Regions from separate parts of the Pseudomonas eucalypticola genome, predicted to be linked through region 1. Evidence: riboswitches for the same ligand, from Rfam matches in the RefSeq annotation. Region 1 holds a riboswitch; the other holds the start of a gene.
What was found. Region 1 has a riboswitch for cobalamin ahead of cobO (cob(I)yrinic acid a,c-diamide adenosyltransferase). Riboswitches for the same ligand answer to the same signal wherever they lie in the genome.
Positions count from the first base shown of each region.

Region 2: another riboswitch for cobalamin. It lies ahead of cobW (cobalamin biosynthesis protein CobW); the one in region 1 lies ahead of cobO (cob(I)yrinic acid a,c-diamide adenosyltransferase).

Region 1 covers NZ_CP056030.1:1,487,887-1,496,948, reverse strand. Annotated here, with positions in the region: gene HWQ56_RS06890 (cobyric acid synthase) at 1-12, opposite strand, end outside; gene cobD (threonine-phosphate decarboxylase CobD) at 9-1,001, opposite strand; gene cbiB (adenosylcobinamide-phosphate synthase CbiB) at 994-1,902, opposite strand; gene bluB (5,6-dimethylbenzimidazole synthase) at 1,899-2,549, opposite strand; gene HWQ56_RS06870 (cobyrinic acid a,c-diamide synthase CobB) at 2,549-3,862, opposite strand; gene cobO (cob(I)yrinic acid a,c-diamide adenosyltransferase) at 3,859-4,470, opposite strand; cobalamin riboswitch at 4,602-4,829, opposite strand; gene HWQ56_RS06860 (PQQ-dependent sugar dehydrogenase) at 4,982-6,298, shown strand; gene HWQ56_RS06855 (C40 family peptidase) at 6,375-6,914, opposite strand; gene HWQ56_RS06850 (C40 family peptidase) at 7,027-7,662, opposite strand; gene HWQ56_RS06845 (NAD-dependent protein deacylase) at 7,730-8,503, opposite strand; gene hda (DnaA regulatory inactivator Hda) at 8,497-9,062, opposite strand, start outside.
Region 2 covers NZ_CP056030.1:4,048,071-4,057,132, reverse strand. Annotated here, with positions in the region: gene HWQ56_RS17890 (GlxA family transcriptional regulator) at 1-568, opposite strand, end outside; gene cobM (precorrin-4 C(11)-methyltransferase) at 577-1,323, opposite strand; gene HWQ56_RS17880 (cobalamin biosynthesis protein) at 1,393-1,788, opposite strand; cobalamin riboswitch at 2,179-2,373, shown strand; gene cobW (cobalamin biosynthesis protein CobW) at 2,470-3,537, shown strand; gene cobN (cobaltochelatase subunit CobN) at 3,541-7,299, shown strand; gene HWQ56_RS17865 (magnesium chelatase ATPase subunit I) at 7,299-8,300, shown strand; gene HWQ56_RS17860 (vWA domain-containing protein) at 8,318-8,959, shown strand.

The sequences.
Region 1 (9,062 bases):
CAGGGTTGTCATGAATACGCCTCGTTGAATGCCCGCAGGCCTTGTTCCAGCCGCACCCAGTCGGCTTCCTCGGCCGGCAGGCCTAAACGCACGCTGCTAGTGGCCACGAAGAGACGAACCAGGATGCCACGCAGGGCCAGGAAGTCCTTGAGTATCTCGGCCTTGTCGGTGACCAGCCACTGGAACAGCGCGCAACCACCGTGGGGCGCCAGGTCATGGCGCCCCAGCAGGTTGGCCAGGCGCACGCCGGCCAGGCGGCTGCGCTCGATGCGCTGCTGGTGCCCGGCGGTATCGCTCAGGCAAGCCTGGCCAAGGATGCGCGTGGGACCACTGACCGCCCAGGGCCCCACCTGCTCGCCCAGCAGTTGCAGGAACCTGGCCTGGGCCAGGACGAAGCCCAGGCGCACCCCGGCCAGGCCGAAGAATTTGCCGAAAGAGCGCAACACGATCAGCCCGGGGCGCTCCACATGGGCCGCCAGGCTGGCCTCGGGCGTGACGTCGACGAAGGCTTCGTCCACCACCAGCCAGCCTCCGCGCTGGGCCAGGCGTGCATGCCAGTCCAGCAGGCGCTCGGCCGGCAACAGGCGGCCGGTGGGGTTGTTGGGGTTGACCACCACCAGTACATCGAGGCTGTCGAGGAAGAAGTCCACTTCGCTCTCGCTGACTTCGCGCACCAAGTGGCCGGCACGGCGCCAGGCCTCGGCGTGTTCGGCATAGCACGGCGACAGCACGCCGATCTTGCCGCCACGGCGCAGGCGGGGCAGCAACTGGATGGCACACTGGGAGCCCGGTACCGGCAGCACCTGGTTCACGCCGTAATAGGCACAGGCAGCCGCTTCCAGGCCGTCGTCGGTTTCCGGCAGGCGCGCCCAGGCACGCTCGGGAATCACCGGGATCGCCCAGGGCCACGGCGCCAGGCCCGTGGACAGGTCCAGCCACTGGGGCTCGGGAATACCGTAGTGCAGTGCTGCCTTGCGCAGCCCGCCGCCATGCTCAAGCATAGAATTGCCCCCCGACACACAGAATCAGCAGCCACAGCCACACGCCGCGCTGCACCAGTTGCCAGCCACGGTCGATGGACGAAGCATCGGCGGCCGGACCTTCGCCCAGGGTCGCGCGCTCATGCAGTTCGCCGTGGTAAATGGCCGGGCCGCCCAACTCGACGCCCAGGGCACCGGCGCCGGCGGCCATGACCGGGCCAGCGTTGGGGCTGTCCCACTTCGGCGCTTGCTGCCGCCAGCAGCGCAGGGCCAGGCGGGTCTTGCCCAGCAAGGCATAGGTCAGGGCCACCAACCGTGCAGGCACATAGTTGAGGACGTCGTCGATGCGCGCCGCTGCCCAGCCAAAACGCTCGAAGCGCTCGTTGCGGTAGCCCCACATGGCGTCCAGGGTGTTGCTCAGGCGGTACAGCACCACCCCCGGCGCGCCGGCCACGGCGAACCAGAACAGCGCGGCGAACACCGCGTCGCTGCCGTTTTCCAGAACCGACTCGGTGGCGGCGCGGGCCACCGCGGTGGCGTCCAGTTCACGGGTCTGGCGGCTGACCAGGTAGCCGACACGGGTACGTGCGGTGGCCAGGTCGTCGCTGCGCAGGGCCTGGGCCACCGGCTCGACGTGTTCACCCAGGCTGCGCAGGCCCAAAGCGCAGTACAGCGCGAGTATTTCCACCAGGGTGCCAATATAAGGCAGCCAGGACAGCAGCGTCGCCGCCAGGGTCAGCGGGATGACCGCCAGGAACCAGGCCGTCACACCATGGCTGCGCCAGCCGCGGCCACCGCTGTTGAAACGGCGCTCCAGGCGGTCGGCCAGGCGCCCGAACGCCACCAGCGGGTGGCGGCGCTTGGGTTCGCCGAGCAAGGCGTCCAGCGCCACGCCGGCGACGGTGATCAGGGCCACACTCATGGTTTCACTCCCCAATGGTTTTCGTAGAGCATCTCGCTCAGGGGTTTTTCCTCGGCCCAGCCTTCCATCACCAGCATGGGCGACGGGTAGAACTCGGTGACCGGCCCCAGGCACAGCACCGCCATGGGCTTGGCGCCTGCGGGCAGGCCCAGCAGCGCGGCCAGTGCCTGTGGGTCGAACAGCGACACCCAGCCCATGCCGAGCCCCTCGGCACGGGCCGCCAGCCACAGGTTCTGGATGGCGCAGGACAACGACGCCAGGTCCATCTCCGGCAGCGTGCGGCGGCCGAAGATGTGCCGCTCGCGGCCGTCCATCAACGCCGCCACCAGCACTTCGGCGCAGTCGTTGATCCCTTCGACCTTGAGCTTCATGAACTCATCGGAGCGTTCGCCCAATGCCTCGGCGGTGCGCAGCCGCTCGGCCTCCACCACGTCCTGGATCTGGCCGCGCAGCTCACGCTGGCTGATACGGATAAAGCGCCAGGGCTGCATCAGGCCGACACTGGGGGCCTGGTGTGCCGCGTGCAGCAGGCGGGTCAGCAGTTCGGGGGCAATGGTACCGCCGGCGAAATGGCGCATGTCGCGGCGTTCACCGATGGCTCGGTAGACCGCCGCGCGCTCGGCGGGGGTGTAGGCGTTGTCATTCATCAGGCAGGCATGGCCCCTGTGGGGCGGAACAGGGCAGCGATGGCCGCCGGGTTCGAAGGAAAATAGAAGTGCACGTAGGAAGCCGTCAGGCGCCCCAGGCGGTAGACCGCTTCGGCGCCACGACCGCCGTTCGGGCTCAGGCCACGGGCGATGGGCGCCAGTTCGGTGCGGGTCAGCGAATGGTGGTAAGTGTGGCCACGCAGGATGCCCTCCGGCAGTTCCACCGCTTGCAGGGCCAGGGCCGCCAGGCGCTTTTGCATCACCGCTTCGCCGGGCAGCAGGCCGAGCAGGTCGGCACGCACGCCGTCGACATCGGTGAGGGCGTCGAGCAGGTACAGCATGCCGCCACATTCGGCCAGCAGCGGTTTGCCCGCGGCGTGGTGCTCACGGATATCGCTCAGCATCGAGGTATTGGCCGCCAGTGTCGGGTGGTGCAGTTCCGGGTAGCCACCCGGCAGGTAGAGGCTGTCACACGCGGGCAAGCGCCCATCGTGAAGGGGCGAGAAGAAACTCAACTGTGCGCCCATGGCCTGCAGCAGGTCCAGGCTGGCGCCGTAGGTGAAGGCAAAGGCTTCGTCACGGGCCACGGCAATGCGCACACCCGCCAGCAGCGGCTCGCAAGGCACCGGGGTCGGCGCGGCGAAGGCCACCGGTGGCGGCAGCGCCACCTCGCAGCTATCGGCCAGGGCCGCGGCGGCAGCGTCCAGGCGCAGGTCCAGGTCGTTAAGCTCGCTGGCTTGCACCAAGCCCAGGTGGCGGCTGGGCAGTTCGATACCGGTTTCCCGCGACAAGGCGCCGTACCAGCGCAGGCCTTCGGTCAGGCTGCCTTCGAGCAACTGCGCGTGGCGCAGGGTGCCGACGCGGTTGGCCAACACCCCGGCGAATGGCAGGTCGGGCTGGTAGCGTGCCAGGCCCAGGGCCAGGGCGCCGAAGGTCTGGGCCATGGCGGTGCCGTCGATCACGCCCAACACCGGCACGCCGAAATGGCGCGCCAGGTCGGCGCTGGACGGGGTGCCATCGAACAGCCCCATCACCCCTTCGATCAGGATCAGATCGGCCTCGGCCGCCGCCTCCCACAACAGCCGACGGCTCTCGTCGGCCCCCACCATCCACAGGTCGAGCTGGTACACCGGGGCGCCGCTGGCGCGCTCCAGGATCATGGGGTCGAGGAAATCCGGCCCGCACTTGAATACCCGCACCTTGCGGCCCTGGTTGCGGTGCAGGCGTGCCAGGGCGGCGGTGACGGTGGTCTTGCCCTGGCCCGACGCCGGCGCGGCGATCAGTACCGCCGGGCAATGACGCGGCTGGGTCATAGTTCGATGCCTTTCTGGGCACGGATGCCGGCCTGGAAAGCGTGTTTGACCATGCCCATCTCGGTCACGGTATCGGCCAATTCCACCAGCTCCTCCTTGGCACCGCGGCCGGTCACCACCACGTGCTGCATGGGCGGGCGCGCCTGCAGGTCGGCCAATACCTGTTCCAGGTCCAGGTAGCCGTGCTTGAGGGCGATGTTCAGTTCGTCGAGGATCACCAGGCCGATGGACTCGTCGCGCAGCAACTGGCGCGAAACGGCCCAGGCGGCTTCGGCTGCGGCGATGTCACGCTGGCGGTCCTGGGTTTCCCAGGTGAAGCCCTCGCCCATCACGTGGTAGCGCACCTGCTCGGGGAAACGGCGGAAGAACAGTTCCTCGCCAGTGGCATTGCGGCCCTTGATGAACTGCACCACGCCACACTCCATGCCGTGGCCCATGGCGCGGGCGAGCATGCCGAAAGCCGAACTGCTCTTGCCCTTGCCATTACCGCCCAATACCAGCAGCAAACCGCACTCATTGGGGGCATTGGCAATACGCTCGTCGATGACGGCCTTCTTGCGCAGCATGCGCGCCAGATGGCGCTCTTCACGTTCCAGGGATTCACTCATGGCAGCTCTCCGCTACACCTGCGCGCAGGCAGCATCGACGAAAAGCCGCGGCCCGGCCGGGCGCAGCGAGACTCGTCAATGCCGCTCTCACCCGCGCGACAGAACAAAATGGACTGGCAAAGCCGCAGCTTTGCCGAGAAGGGTTGCAGGCCGGTCTCCGGGCTCATGAGCGGGGGCGTGGACACCCCGGCCACGCGCCTTCCCGAACCGCCGGGGTTCAGTGGCGCCGTGCGTGGCCTTGACTCATTTACCGTTGCGGGGGCAGCGCCGGGTTCACGCGCCAGAAGGCGCCCCACCGGCTTCCCTGTTTCACCCTGCCAGCCGCTTGGCCGCCGGGCACCTGAAACACGTCGCGAAGGTTAGAGGGTTGGGGGTGGAGCGTCAATTAAAGCTGCCCAAGTGCATCCAACACAGGCCAACGAGCGGTCGGGTCTGGACCAATGCCCCGGAACCTCGGCGCCGTCAGGGGTCTCTACTGTAAACACCGACGCGCCCCAGCGAGACAACGACAATGCACAAGACCCGCCTGGCCCTGCTCATCTTCGCCTCCAGCGCCCTGCTGGCCTGTGGCGAGTCCTCCACGCTCAAGGTTTCGGACGGTACCGGCCCGCACCCGCGCTTGCCGGAACCCAACAAGACCCTGATCCCCACGGTAAACATCGCCGACGCCATCGGCTGGCCGGCCAACGAAAAACCCCAGCCTGCCCGCGGCACCCAGGTGGCGGCCTTCGCCGAGGGCCTGGACCACCCGCGCTGGCTCTACGTGCTGCCCAATGGCGATGTGCTGGTGGCCGAGACCAATGCGCCACCCAAGCCCGACGACAGCAAGGGCATCAAGGGTTGGGTGATGAACAAGGTCATGGGCAAGGCCGGGGCCGGGGTGCCTAGCGCCAACCGCATCACCTTGCTGCGCGACAAGGACGGCGACGGCGTGGCGGAGACCCGCACGGTGTTCATCGCCAACCTCAACTCGCCGTTCGGCATGACGCTGGTGGGTAGCGACCTGTACGTCGCCGACACCGATGCCCTGCTGCGTTTCCACTACGACACCGGGGCCACCAGCATCAGCGGGCCGGGCACCAAGGTCACCGACCTGCCCGGTGGCACGCTCAACCACCACTGGACCAAGAACGTCATCGCCAGCCCCTCCGGCAACAAGCTGTACGTGACCGTGGGCTCCAACAGCAACGTGGGCGAGAACGGCCTGGACAAGGAAGAAGGCCGCGCCGCGATCTGGGAAGTGGACCGCGCCACCGGTGAACACCGCATTTACGCCTCCGGCCTGCGCAACCCCAATGGCATGGGCTTCGAACCCCAGACCGGGCAGTTGTGGACATCGGTGAACGAACGCGACGAGATCGGCAGCGACCTGGTGCCCGACTACATCACCTCGGTGAAGGACGGTGGGTTCTATGGCTGGCCGTTCAGCTACTACGGCCAGCACGTGGACAGCCGAGTCAGCCCGCAGAATCCGGGCCTGGTGGCGAAAGCCATTGCCCCGGACTACGCCGTGGGCCCACACACCGCCTCCATCGGGTTTGCCTTCGCCAGTACCAGCGGTGGCTTGTCGGCCCCGTTCAACCACGGCGCCTATGTAAGCCAGCACGGTTCCTGGAACCGCAAGCCACACAGTGGCTACAAGGTGATCTTCGTGCCGTTCGCCGACGGCAGGCCTAGCGGGCCGCCGGTGGATGTGCTGACCGGGTTCCTGAACGACAAGGAGGAAGCCATGGGCCGCCCGGTGGGCATCACCGAGGACCACAAGGGCGGTGTGCTGGTGGCCGACGATGTAGGCAACAAGGTGTGGCGGGTGACGGCGGCGAAGTAGCCCCTCGAACCCTCAAGGTCGATGTCCCGGCAGGCGCTGGTTCGCCAGGGGCTGCCGGGATAATCGCACGCCGGGCCTAAGGGTTGTGCGCCAGGCTTGAAGGCTGCAATACCCGCTTGGCATTCAGGTACGCGCGCTGCCAGTAGGGCTTGTTGAGGTAATCCAGCTTCACCGTGCCACCGGTGGCCGGCGCATGGACGAAGCGCCCTTCCCCTACATAGATACCCGCATGGCTCACATGGGAGCCACCCTCGGTAGCGAAGAACACCAGGTCACCGGACTGCAAGGCATCCTTGCTGACATCCGGTGCGCGCATGGTGATCATCTCGCGGGTCGAGCGCGGCAGGCTGATACCGGCTGCATCCCGATAGACGTAAGCGATCAGGCCGCTACAGTCAAAGCCCGAATCCGGGGTATTGCCGCCCCAGCGATAAGGCGTGCCGACCAGGCCAATGGCCCGCATCAGCACGTCATCGGCCTCGGGCGACAACGGTTGTTGAGGGGCAGCCACAAAAGGCGCATACACCGGCGCAGGTGCGGGCGGCGGCTTGTGGCCAGCACAGGCACTGAGCAGGCCTGCAATTAATAATGGCGCGAAACGGGCCGTAAGCGACATAAACAGAACCATCCTGATTCAACTGCCGTTGAAGACTAGTTTGTAAACCCGAAAACGCGCAACGGCGACGCACTTTTCAGTGGGTCGCCGCCGCGAATACCGCCCAGACTGCTTACTTGCGCGAGATAGTCGTGGTCGGCGCCATGGCCAAGGCACGCTTGGCTTCTATAAAGGTCTTGCTCCAGTAAGCGTCATCGAGGCTGTCGATGCGCACCCCACCGCTACGGTGGCTGCTGGAATGAATGAACTGGTCGTCGCCCAAGTAGATACCGGCATGGCTCACACGGCCACGGCCGCGAGTGCTGAAGAACAGCAAGTCACCAGGCTTGAGGTTGTTGCGCGCTACCAGCGGGGCTTTCACGTTGATCATGTCACGCGTGGAACGCGGCAGGGTCATGCCGGCCTCTTCGCGGAACAGGTAACCGATGAAACCGCTGCAGTCGAAGCCCGATTCAGTGGAACCGCCGGTGCGGTAGCGAGTACCGATCAGCGACTTGCCACGCTCCAGGATGCTGTCGGCCAGCATCGGCATCTGGTAGGGCTTGCTGTTTTCGGAGAAGTCAGCCAGTTCCTTTTCGGTGTCCAGCTCTTCTTCGTGGAAATTGAGGGTTACAGCTTTCGCTTGAGCCTGGGACTGGGGAGTCACCGGGTTGAGAGCCTGTTGCTGCGATACCGGCGTTTGCGCCGCGCAGCCAAAAAGCAGGGTCACGAGTGCGAGGGGCACGAGGGGTGCGAAGCGCTTTAGCATGGGCACGACCGTGTCTGTGATAGTTAAGAAGACGCGACTATGCCTTCTATCAATTCCATTTGCAAATTCAATCGAAAAAAATGTGACTCAGCAGTTTCGGCATGACTTCTAACGCCCTGCTCTCAAAAAACACGTCCATGCTGGCAGAAAGCCCGCCTCGCAACGGGTTGATCTCAATGGCAAACCCGCCAGCGGCGCGGGTTTCAACGATGGGGGCATGGATATAGGGGAAGCTGGCCGTGGTGCCGATTACCAGTACTGCGTCGAAACCCTTCCCCATCTGCCGATACAGTGCCTCAATCGCCCCTTGGGGCAGCATTTCCTCGAACAACACCACCGGTGGCCGTAAAACGCCATTACAGCCTTTGCAGCGTGGAGGAAGGGGTTCACCCAGCACTTGGGACAAATCGTCGCTTACAGCGCCACACGAGCGACAGAAGAGTGGCGCCAATTGGCCGTGAATTTCTATTAGCCGTTCGTCGGGACTTCCGGCCTGGCGGTGATATCCATCGATATTTTGGGTCAAAAGCCAGCACTCAGGCTTGGCCTGCTGCAATTGCGCGATAGCCTCGTGGGCGGCGTTGGGTTTGGCGCTCAGGCAGGCACGCCCCAGTTGCGCCAGGTATTTCCAGCACAACGCCGGGTCATGCTCCAGCATGGGCCCGGACAATGCTTTCTCTATGGGCAAGCCTTCGGCGGTCACGCCGTTGTAGAGGCCACCCAGCCCTCGGTACGTTGGCAGCCCCGAGTCGGCCGACAACCCCGCTCCGGTAATGACCAGAATGCGTTCGGCATCACGCAGGGCGGCGCCGGCGCGTGCCAGCAGCCGCGGGTCTACCAACCCAGGGTTTCCTTGAGGAAGGGAATGGTCAGCTTGCGCTGGGCCTGCAGCGAGGCCTGGTCCAGGCGCTCCAGCAGGTCGAACAACGCGCTCATGCTGCGGGTGCCCCGGGTCAGGATGAAGTGCCCGACTTCATCGGTGAGGTGCAGGCCACGGCGCGAGGCGCGCAGTTGCAAGGCACGCAGCTTGTCTTCGTCGGACAAGGGGCGCATCTGGAAGATCAGCGCCATGGTCAGGCGCGATTTCAGGTCCGGGAGCTTCACCGCCAGTTCGCGAGGCGAGTGCGAGGCTGCGATCAGCAGGCGCCGGCCGCTGTCGCGCAAGCGGTTGAACAGGTGGAACATGGCCTCTTCCCACTCCGGCTTGCCGGCGATGACTTGCAGGTCGTCCAGGCACACCAGCTCGTACTGCTCCAGGTAGTCGAGGATTTCCACCCCGCGGTCGAGCAACTGCGCCAGCGGCAGGTACACCGCCGGCTCGCCCATCTGCTCGAAGCGCAGGCAGGCCGCCTGCAGCAAATGGGTACGGCCCACGCCCTGCTTGCCCCACAGGTAGATCA
Region 2 (9,062 bases), 2.6 Mb from region 1:
CCAGGGCCAGGGTGCGGCCCAGGTCGTCCTCCAGCAGCGCCAGTGCCAGGTCGATACCGGCGGTGACGCCGGCGGAGGTGAACAGGTGCGGGGCACCCGGTTGGTAGGTATGCAGCCGTTCGCCCTGGACCTGAATGCGGGGAAAGGCCCGCAGCGCTTCGACATCGGCCCAATGAGTGGTGGCCGCGTGGCCGTCGAGCAGGCCGGCATGGGCCAGGATCAGCGCACCGGAACAGACCGAACCCAGGCGTCGCACCCGCGGTTCCGCGTCGCGCAGCCACTGCAGCAGCGGTTGATTGCCGAACTGGGCTTGCTCACCTTGGCCCCCGGGCACCAGCAAGGTGTCAAAGATACCCGGGTCGGTGGCGTGAAAGGCGTGTTCGGCGTGCAAGGCAAAACCGGCCGAGGTCACCACCGGGCCGGTGCTTTCGGCCAGCAGGTGCAAGGTGTAGGCGGATGGCAGGCCCAGGCGCGCCCGCTCTTCGTTCGCCGAGGCGAACACCTGCAGGGGGCCGGTGACGTCCAGGCTCATGACCCCGGGGTAGATCAGGCAGGCGATGTGGCGCATGGTTCGTATCACTGTCGGTACAGGTGTGCATGCCCGGCGCGGTACAGCGCCGACTCGCCAAAGGCGTCGGTGTCCAGCACCCGCCCGACCAGGATCAACGCCGTGCGCCGGAACCCCTTGGCTGCCACCCTGGCTTCGATGTCCGCCAAGGTGCCTACCACCCAATCCTGATCCGGCCAACTGGCCTTGTGAATCACGGCGATCGGGCAATCCTCACCATAATGCGGCAACAGCTCGCCGACAATCCTCGCCAGGTGCTGCACACCCAGGTGAATGGCCATGGTCGCCCCATGCCGCGCCAGGTCGTGCAGGGCTTCGCCCTCAGGCATCGGTGATTTGTCGGCGTAACGGGTGAGGATCACCGTTTGCGATACCCCAGGCAACGTCAGCTCCGCGCCCAGCAGCGCCGCGCAGGCGGCCGTGGCGGTCACCCCGGGGATGATCTCGAAGGCAATGCCGCGCTCGCGCAGGCAGCGGATCTGTTCGCCGATGGCGCCATACAGGCTGGGGTCGCCGGAGTGAACGCGTGCTACGTCCTGGCCTCGCGCGTCGGCGGCGGCGAGGAGTTCGATGATCTGTTCCAGGTGCAGCTCGGCGCTGTTCACCACCTGCTCGGCGCGGTGGCCTTCCAGGACGGCGGTGGGCACCAGGGAGCCGGCGTAGAGGATCACCGGGCATTGGCGAATCAGCCGCTGGCCCTTGACGGTGATCAGTTCCGGGTCGCCGGGGCCGGCGCCGATGAAGTAGACGGTCATGGGGAAATCCTGAGTGAAACGGCCACGGCGTGAATGACATTCAGGTGGCGCACGCTATATAAAGCCCGATTATCCGGGATTTTTGCCCGGCTGCGCCAATGCCAGGGTCGCCTGGGCGTTTTTTTGTCGCGTGACCCGCAGCGTGGCGCCTTTGCCCGCCATGGCCAGCGCGGTGCTTTCGGCCACGCCGTGGCAGCCCGTGTGGGCGAACGCCAGCGCGGAGCGATGGGTCAGTTGGCCTTCGAAGGCCGCCAGTTGCTCTGCGCTGAATACCACCAGCGTCAGCCCCAATTCGCTGGCCAGTTGCAGCAGGCCGGGTTCGTCGGCCTTGAGGTCGATGCTGCCGATGCCGGCCAGGTCGGCGCGGGTCAGGCCGTGGCGGGCGAGGGTGGTGTCAAGCAGGGCAGCCAGGGCGCTGGCGGGGCAATGGCGTTGGCAGCCGAGGCCGGCGAAAAGGGAGGGCATGCTGGGTCCTGGAGTTTGGCTCAGGTTGCTTGATGATTGTGGGGTGTTTTGAGGTGCATGTCTTGGGTTTATTGCGTTCTCAAGACCGAGCGCCGCCCGCGCGGCGCTTCCCGGGCAAGCCCGGTCCCACATCTGTTTCGGGCCAGTTATGCCTGTGGCATCACCTGGTCGGCTTTGTTGGTTCACTGCAGATCTGTGTTGATGCCAACAAGGGCGGCCAAGGTGGCCTCACAGACAAGATTGGCCCTAAATACCTGTGGGACCGGGCTTGCCCGGGAAGCGCCGCGCGGGCGGCGCTCGGTCTGAAGGGCGCCAGAAAAACCAAGGCAGGCACCTGCCCACCCCACCGCCCACTCACCCCCAACCGATTGACCTTCCCCCCCACACTGCGTAGCCTTGCACCTTCGAGGTTCTCCGCCCAGCGGAGCCAAGATGGGAATGCGGTTGAAGCCGCAGCTGCCCCCGCAACTGTAAGCGGTGTGCGCCCTGGCGATACCACTGCGCTGCACGCGCGGGAAGGTGCCAGGGCCGAGCCTGAGGGCCGACGCCGCAAGCCAGGAGACCTGCCTCGACACAGACTTCCACTTCAACCGGGCGGGGTGATCCGGTGGCGAATGCACCCGCGTGCCTGGCACCCGCGGTTCTCGTCCCATATGCCCGCCATCCTGCCAAGGGCATCCGATGAAAACACTGGCCAAGCTTCCCGTCACTATCGTTACCGGCTTCCTCGGCTCGGGCAAGACCACCTTGCTGCGCCACATGCTGGACAACGCCCAGGGCCGTCGCATCGCGGTCATCGTCAACGAATTCGGTGAGCTGGGCATCGACGGCGAAATCCTCAAGCAGTGCACCATCGGCTGCACCGAGGAAGAGGCCACGGGCCGCGTTTACGAGTTGGCCAACGGCTGCCTGTGCTGCACCGTGCAGGAAGAATTCTTCCCGGTGATGCGTGAACTGGTGGCGCGCCGCGGCGACCTTGACCACATTCTCATCGAAACCAGTGGCCTGGCCCTGCCCAAGCCCCTGGTGCAAGCGTTCCAGTGGCCGGAAATCCGCAGTGCCTGCACCGTCGACGCAGTGATCACCGTGGTCGACAGTCCAGCCGTGGCCGCCGGCACCTTCGCCGCCTTCCCGGACCAGGTCGACGCCCAGCGCAAACTGGACCCCAACCTGGACCACGAGTCGCCCCTGCACGAGCTGTTCGCCGACCAACTGGCCAGCGCCGACCTGGTCATCCTCAACAAGGCCGACCTGATCGAACCCGAGGCCCTGGCCGCCGTGCGCCGTGAAGTTGCCGAAGAGCTGCCACCAGCGGTCAAGGTCATCGAGGCGAGCAGCGGCCGTTTGCCGCTGGACGTGCTGCTGGGCCTGGGCGCCGAGTCGGAAGAGCACATCGACGGCCGTTTGACCCACCACGACCACCATCACGACGACGAAGACCACGACGACCACGATCACGATGCCTTCGACTCGATCTCCATCGAGCTGCCGCAGGCTGAAGAAGCGCGCCTGCTCGACGCCCTGACCACCCTGGTGGTCAAGCACGGCATCCTGCGCGTCAAGGGCTTCGCGGCGATTCCCGGCAAGCCGATGCGCCTGCTGATCCAGGGCGTGGGCACCCGGTTCGACAAGCACTTTGACCGCGCCTGGGGCGCCGAAGAAGCGCGTACCACGCGCCTGGTGCTGATCGGCCAGGAACTGGACGCCGCGCTGCTGGAAAGCCAGCTGCGCGCCGCGCTGAACGGTTAAGCCATGCACCTGCTGAGAACCCAGCCCGGCGGTTTCGTGCCGGACGACAGTATCGCCGACCTGGGCCAGACACCGGCCGAGCTGGTGATTCTCTGCAGCGGTGACTCCCACCTGGCGCTGCTGGCCGAAGCGGCCCTGCAGCTGCCGGACGATTTCCCGACCTTGCGCCTGGCCAACCCCATGCAGGTGCAGAACCATGCCTCGGTCGACCTCTACGTCGACCAGGTGCTGCGCCACGCCAAGGTCATTCTGATTTCCCTGCACGGCGGTATCGGCTACTGGCGCTATGGCGTCGAGCAACTGGTGGCCCTGGCCGAACGCGGCGTGCAGTTGATCCTGGTGCCAGGTGACGATCGCCCGGACCCGGCGCTCAGCGACCTGAGCACTGTGGACCGCGAGGCAGCCGAGCGCCTGTGGCACTTCCTGCGCCAGGGCGGCATGGGCAACGCGTTGTCGCTGTTCAACTGCCTGGCCAGCCAATTTCTGGGGCGCGCCTACCCCTGGGAAGAACCCCGGGCCTTACCGCGCACCGCCATTTACCACCCCGCCTGGCACGACGCGACTCTGGCGCACTGGCAGGCCGACTGGGTACCGGGGCAGCCTGCCGTACCGTTGATCTTCTACCGCTCGCATCTGCAGGCAGCCAACACCGGCTTTGTCGACGTGTTCTGCCAGCGCCTGCAGGCGGCGGGCCTCAATCCTTTGCCCATCGCCGTGGCCAGCCTCAAGGAGGCCGGCTGCCTGGCCCAGGTCGAGGACTGGCTCGATGCGGTCGATGCGGCGGTGATCCTCAACACCACCGGCTTCGCCCAGTCCAATCCCGAAGCCCCGCACCTGCGGCCGTTTCGCCGTGACATCCCGGTGATCCAGGCGATCTGCGCCCAGGACAACCAGCCTGGCTGGGAAGCCAGCGAGCAGGGCCTGGGCGCCCGCGACCTGGCCATGCACATCGCCCTGCCAGAGCTGGACGGGCGCATCATCAGCCGGCCCATCTGCTTCAAGGACCTGGCCTGGCGCAGCGAGCGCAGCCAGTCGGACGTGGTCTGCTATCGCCCCCATGCCGAACGCATGGACTTCGTCGCCGAACTGGCGCGGCGCTGGAGCGAGCTGGCGCGCTTGCCCAACGGCCAGAAGCGCATCGCGCTGATCCTGGCCAACTACCCGACCCGCGACGGTCGCATCGGAAACGGCGTGGGCCTGGATACCCCGGCGGCCGCGCTGAATATTCTCGCCGCCCTGCTACAGCAGGGTTACCCGGTGCAGGACCTGCCCGCCAATGGCACGGCCCTGATCCAGGCGCTGCTGGGCGGCGTCAGCAACGACCTGGAAAGCCTGGACCTGCGCCCCTGCGCCCAAAGCATGGCCATGGATGACTACCTGGCCGCTTTCGCCCGGTTGCCCGAGGCCAACCAGCAGGCGGTGCGCGAGCGCTGGGGCGAACCCGCTGCCGACCCGATGTGCCGCAGTGGCCGCATGATGGTCGCCGGCCTGCGCTTTGGCCTGACCTTCGTGGGTATCCAGCCCGCCCGTGGTTACCACCTGGACCCCAGCGCCGTGTACCACGACCCCGACCTGGTGCCGCCCCATGGCTACCTGGCCTTCTACTTCTGGCTGCGCCACGCCTACGGCGCCGACGCCGTGGTGCACGTGGGCAAGCACGGCAACCTGGAGTGGCTGCCAGGCAAGGGCGTGGGCCTGTCTGCGGAGTGCTGGCCTGACGCGCTGCTGGGGCCGATGCCCAACGTCTATCCTTTCATCGTCAATGACCCAGGGGAGGGCGCGCAGGCCAAGCGCCGTACCCAGGCGGTGATCATCGACCACCTGATGCCGCCGCTGACCCGCGCCGAAACCTATGGGCCGCTGCGCGACCTGGAGCGCCTGGCCGACGAATACTACGACGCCCAGTTACTGGACCCGCGCCGGGCCCGCGAGCTGCAACGCGAGATCCTGGGCCTGGTGCGCGACGCGCAGATCGACCGCGAACTGCAACTGGACGCTGGGTGGGACAGCGACGCCGACGCCGCCCTGTGGCTGCCGCGCCTGGACACCTACCTGTGTGACCTGAAGGAATCACAGATTCGCGACGGCCTGCACATCTTCGGCGAATCGCCCCAGGGGCGGCTGCGGATCGACACCCTCGCGTCGCTGCTGCGCATCCCCCGAGGTGACGGCCGTGGCGCCCATGCCAGTTTGATTCGTGCCCTGGCCCGCGCGCTGGAACTGGGTTTCGACCCATTGGACTGCGACCTCGGCGATCCGTGGGAAGGTGCTCGGCCAGCCTGCCTGCAGGCCATGGGCGATGACAGCTGGCGCACCGCCGGGGACACCCGTGAGCGCCTGGAACTGTTCGCCGCACAGTTGATCGAGCAAGCCTTGGCCACCCCGGCGCGAACGGCATGGCCCGAAGTGGACCTGATTCTCGAGGGCCTGCGTGAAACCGTGGCCCCGCGCCTGGACGCCTGCGGCCCAGCCGAGATCGGTGGGCTGCTCGCCGCCCTGGCGGGGCGCTTCGTGCCTGCCGGTGCCAGCGGCGCGCCCAGCCGGGGGCGCCTGGACGTGCTGCCCACGGGGCGCAACTTCTTTTCCGTGGACGTGCGCAACCTGCCCACCACCACCGCCTGGCGCATCGGCTTTGCCTCGGCGAACCTGATCCTGGAGCGCCACCTGCAAGACCACGGTGACCATTTACGCCAATTGGGGCTGTCGGTGTGGGGCACGGCGACCATGCGCACGGGCGGCGATGACATCGCCCAGGCCATGGCCCTGATGGGCGTGCGCCCGGTGTGGGCCACCGGCAGCCAGCGGGTGGACGATTTCGAGATCTTGCCGCTGAGCCTGCTGGACCGCCCCCGAGTGGACGTGACGCTGCGTGTGTCCGGGTTCTTTCGCGATGCCTTCGCCAACCTGCTGCGCCTGTTCGATGCCGCGGTGCAGGCGGTGGCGGCCCTGGACGAACCCGACGACCTCAACCCGCTGGCGGCCAAGGTCCGCGCCGAGCAGGCCGCCTTGCTGGACCAGGGCATCGACGCCGAGCAGGCGCGCCGCGAGGCAGGCTGGCGCATCTTCGGCGCCAAGCCCGGTAGCTACGGGGCCGGCGTGCAAGGCGCCATCGATGGGCGCTTGTGGCAAACCCGCGATGACCTCGCCGAGGCCTACTTGAACTGGGGTGGCTACGCCTATGGCGCCGCCGATGAAGGCACCCCGGCCAGAGGGCGTTTCGCCCAGCGCCTGAGCCAGGTGCAGGCGGTGGTGCAGAACCAGGATAACCGCGAGCACGACCTGCTCGACTCCAATGACTACTACCAGTTCCAGGGCGGCATGCTTGCCGCCGCCGAGACCCTGGGCGGCAAGGCCACCGCCAGCTACCACGGTGACCATAGCCAGCCGGACGTGCCACGCATCCGTACCCTCAAAGAGGAACTCAACCGGGTGGTGCGGGCGCGGGCAGTGAACCCCAAATGGATCGACGGCGCCAAGCGCCACGGTTATAAAGGGGCGTTCGAACTGGCTGCGACGGTGGACAACCTGTTCGCCTTCGACGCCACCACCCACTTGATCGACGACCACCAGTACGCCTTGCTCACCGAGGCCTACGTGCTGGATGCCGACACCCGAGGTTTCATGCAGCAGCACAACCCCCACGCCTTGCGCGACATCACCGAACGCTTGCTGGAGGCCCAGCAACGCGGCCTGTGGGCTGAGCCGGGTGAGTACCGCGAGGCCCTGGAAACGCTGCTGATGGATATGGAAGAAGACACCTGATGCGCGATATTCCCCATTTCCCCCTGGCTGCCGTGGTGGGCGCCGATGCGCTGAAACTCGCGCTGTGCCTGAGCGCCATCGACCCCCGGATCGGCGGTGTGCTGATCGAAGGCCCGCGGGGCATGGCCAAGAGCACCCTGGCCCGCGGCCTGGCCGATCTGCTGGCCAGCGGTCAATTCGTCACCTTGCCCCTGGGCGCGACCGAAGAGCGCCTGGTAGGCACCCTGGACCTGGACGCCGCGCTGGGCGAGGGGCGGGCACAATTTTCCCCCGGGGTGCTGGCCAAGGCCGACGGTGGCGTGCTGTACGTGGATGAGGTGAACCTGCTGCCCGACCATCTGGTCGACCTGCTGCTGGACGTGGCCGCCAGCGGCGTCAACCGGGTGGAGCGCGATGGCATTTCCCACCGCCACGCCGCGCGCTTCGTGCTGATTGGCACCATGAACCCAGAAGAGGGCGAACTGCGCCCGCAGTTGCTCGACCGTTTCGGCCTCAACGTGGCACTGGACAGCCAGTCGCCACCCCAGGAACGTAGTCAGATCATTCGCCGCCGCTTGGCGTTCGACGCCGACCCCCATGGGTTTTGCGCTGAATGGGCCGGCCGCCAGGACGCGTTGCGCCAGCGCTGCCAGATGGCTCGGGACGTGCTGGAGGAAGTCCCGCTGGACGACGAGGCGCTGGCCGTCATCACGCAACGTTGTTTTGCCGCCGGCGTGGACGGGCTGCGCGCCGACCTGGTGTGGTTGCGCGCAGCAAGGGCCCATGCGGCTTGGCGTGGCGCGCTGGCCATCGAGGCGCAGGACATCGATGCGGTGGCCGAATTCGCCCTGCGCCATCGCCGTCGTCAGCCGCCCGAAGCGCCCGACAGCGCGCAACCGCCTGCGTCCGGTGGCGATGCCGGGCAGCACAGCAGTGCCCAGGGCCAGTGGGGCAGCCTGCCGCCCCAGGCCACGCCCATGGGCCAGCGGCGTGAGGTCCCGAGCTGGCCAAAAAAGCCCTGAGCACCCGCCAGCGCCCCGTGGCGGGTGCGCGACCCAAGGGCGGCGGGCAGCAAGGTCGGCGTGGTCGCGCCCGGGCCGCCAGCAACGGTACGGTAGATTGGGCGGCGACCCTGTTACAGGGCCGGCCACGCCTGGCGTCCGACCTGCGCTGGCGCCAGCGCCGGGGCAGTGCCGCCGAGTTGTGGCTGGTGGTGGTGGATGCCTCGGCGTCCACGCGCCGGCGTCAGGCCCTGGCTGACGCCAAAGGCCTTCTGGCCGAACTCTTCGATCAAGCCTACCGCCAGCGCGCGCGCCTGGCCTTGTTGACCGCCAGTGGCGAGCAGCCCCACTGGCAGCGCCATGGGTTGAAGGCGTCGCAAGGCTTGCAGCCCTGGTTGCAGGCGCTGGGGGCGGGTGGCGGCACGCCGTTGCTGGCGGCGCTGCAGCAGGCCGGCGAGTGGCTGGCCAGGCGAGCCAAGGCGTTTCCCCATGAAGTCCGCCGGTGCCTGATCGTGACCGATGGGCGGATCAAGCGCGCGCACGCCATCGCGCCGCTGCCATGTCCGGCGCTGCTGGTGGATATCGAACGAGGGGCCATCCGCCTGGGCCGCGCTCGGGACCTGGCCGACGAGCTAGGCGCGGATTATCAACATATAGACAGTGTGCCAGGCACTTTATAGCGTACAGTCAGCAAGTCCTGCGCGTGAATGGACAGGTTAAGGCAACCGGGGTTAATTAATACTGATGACTGCCCAAGTTGCCACTTCCTGCCATTGCCGGTGC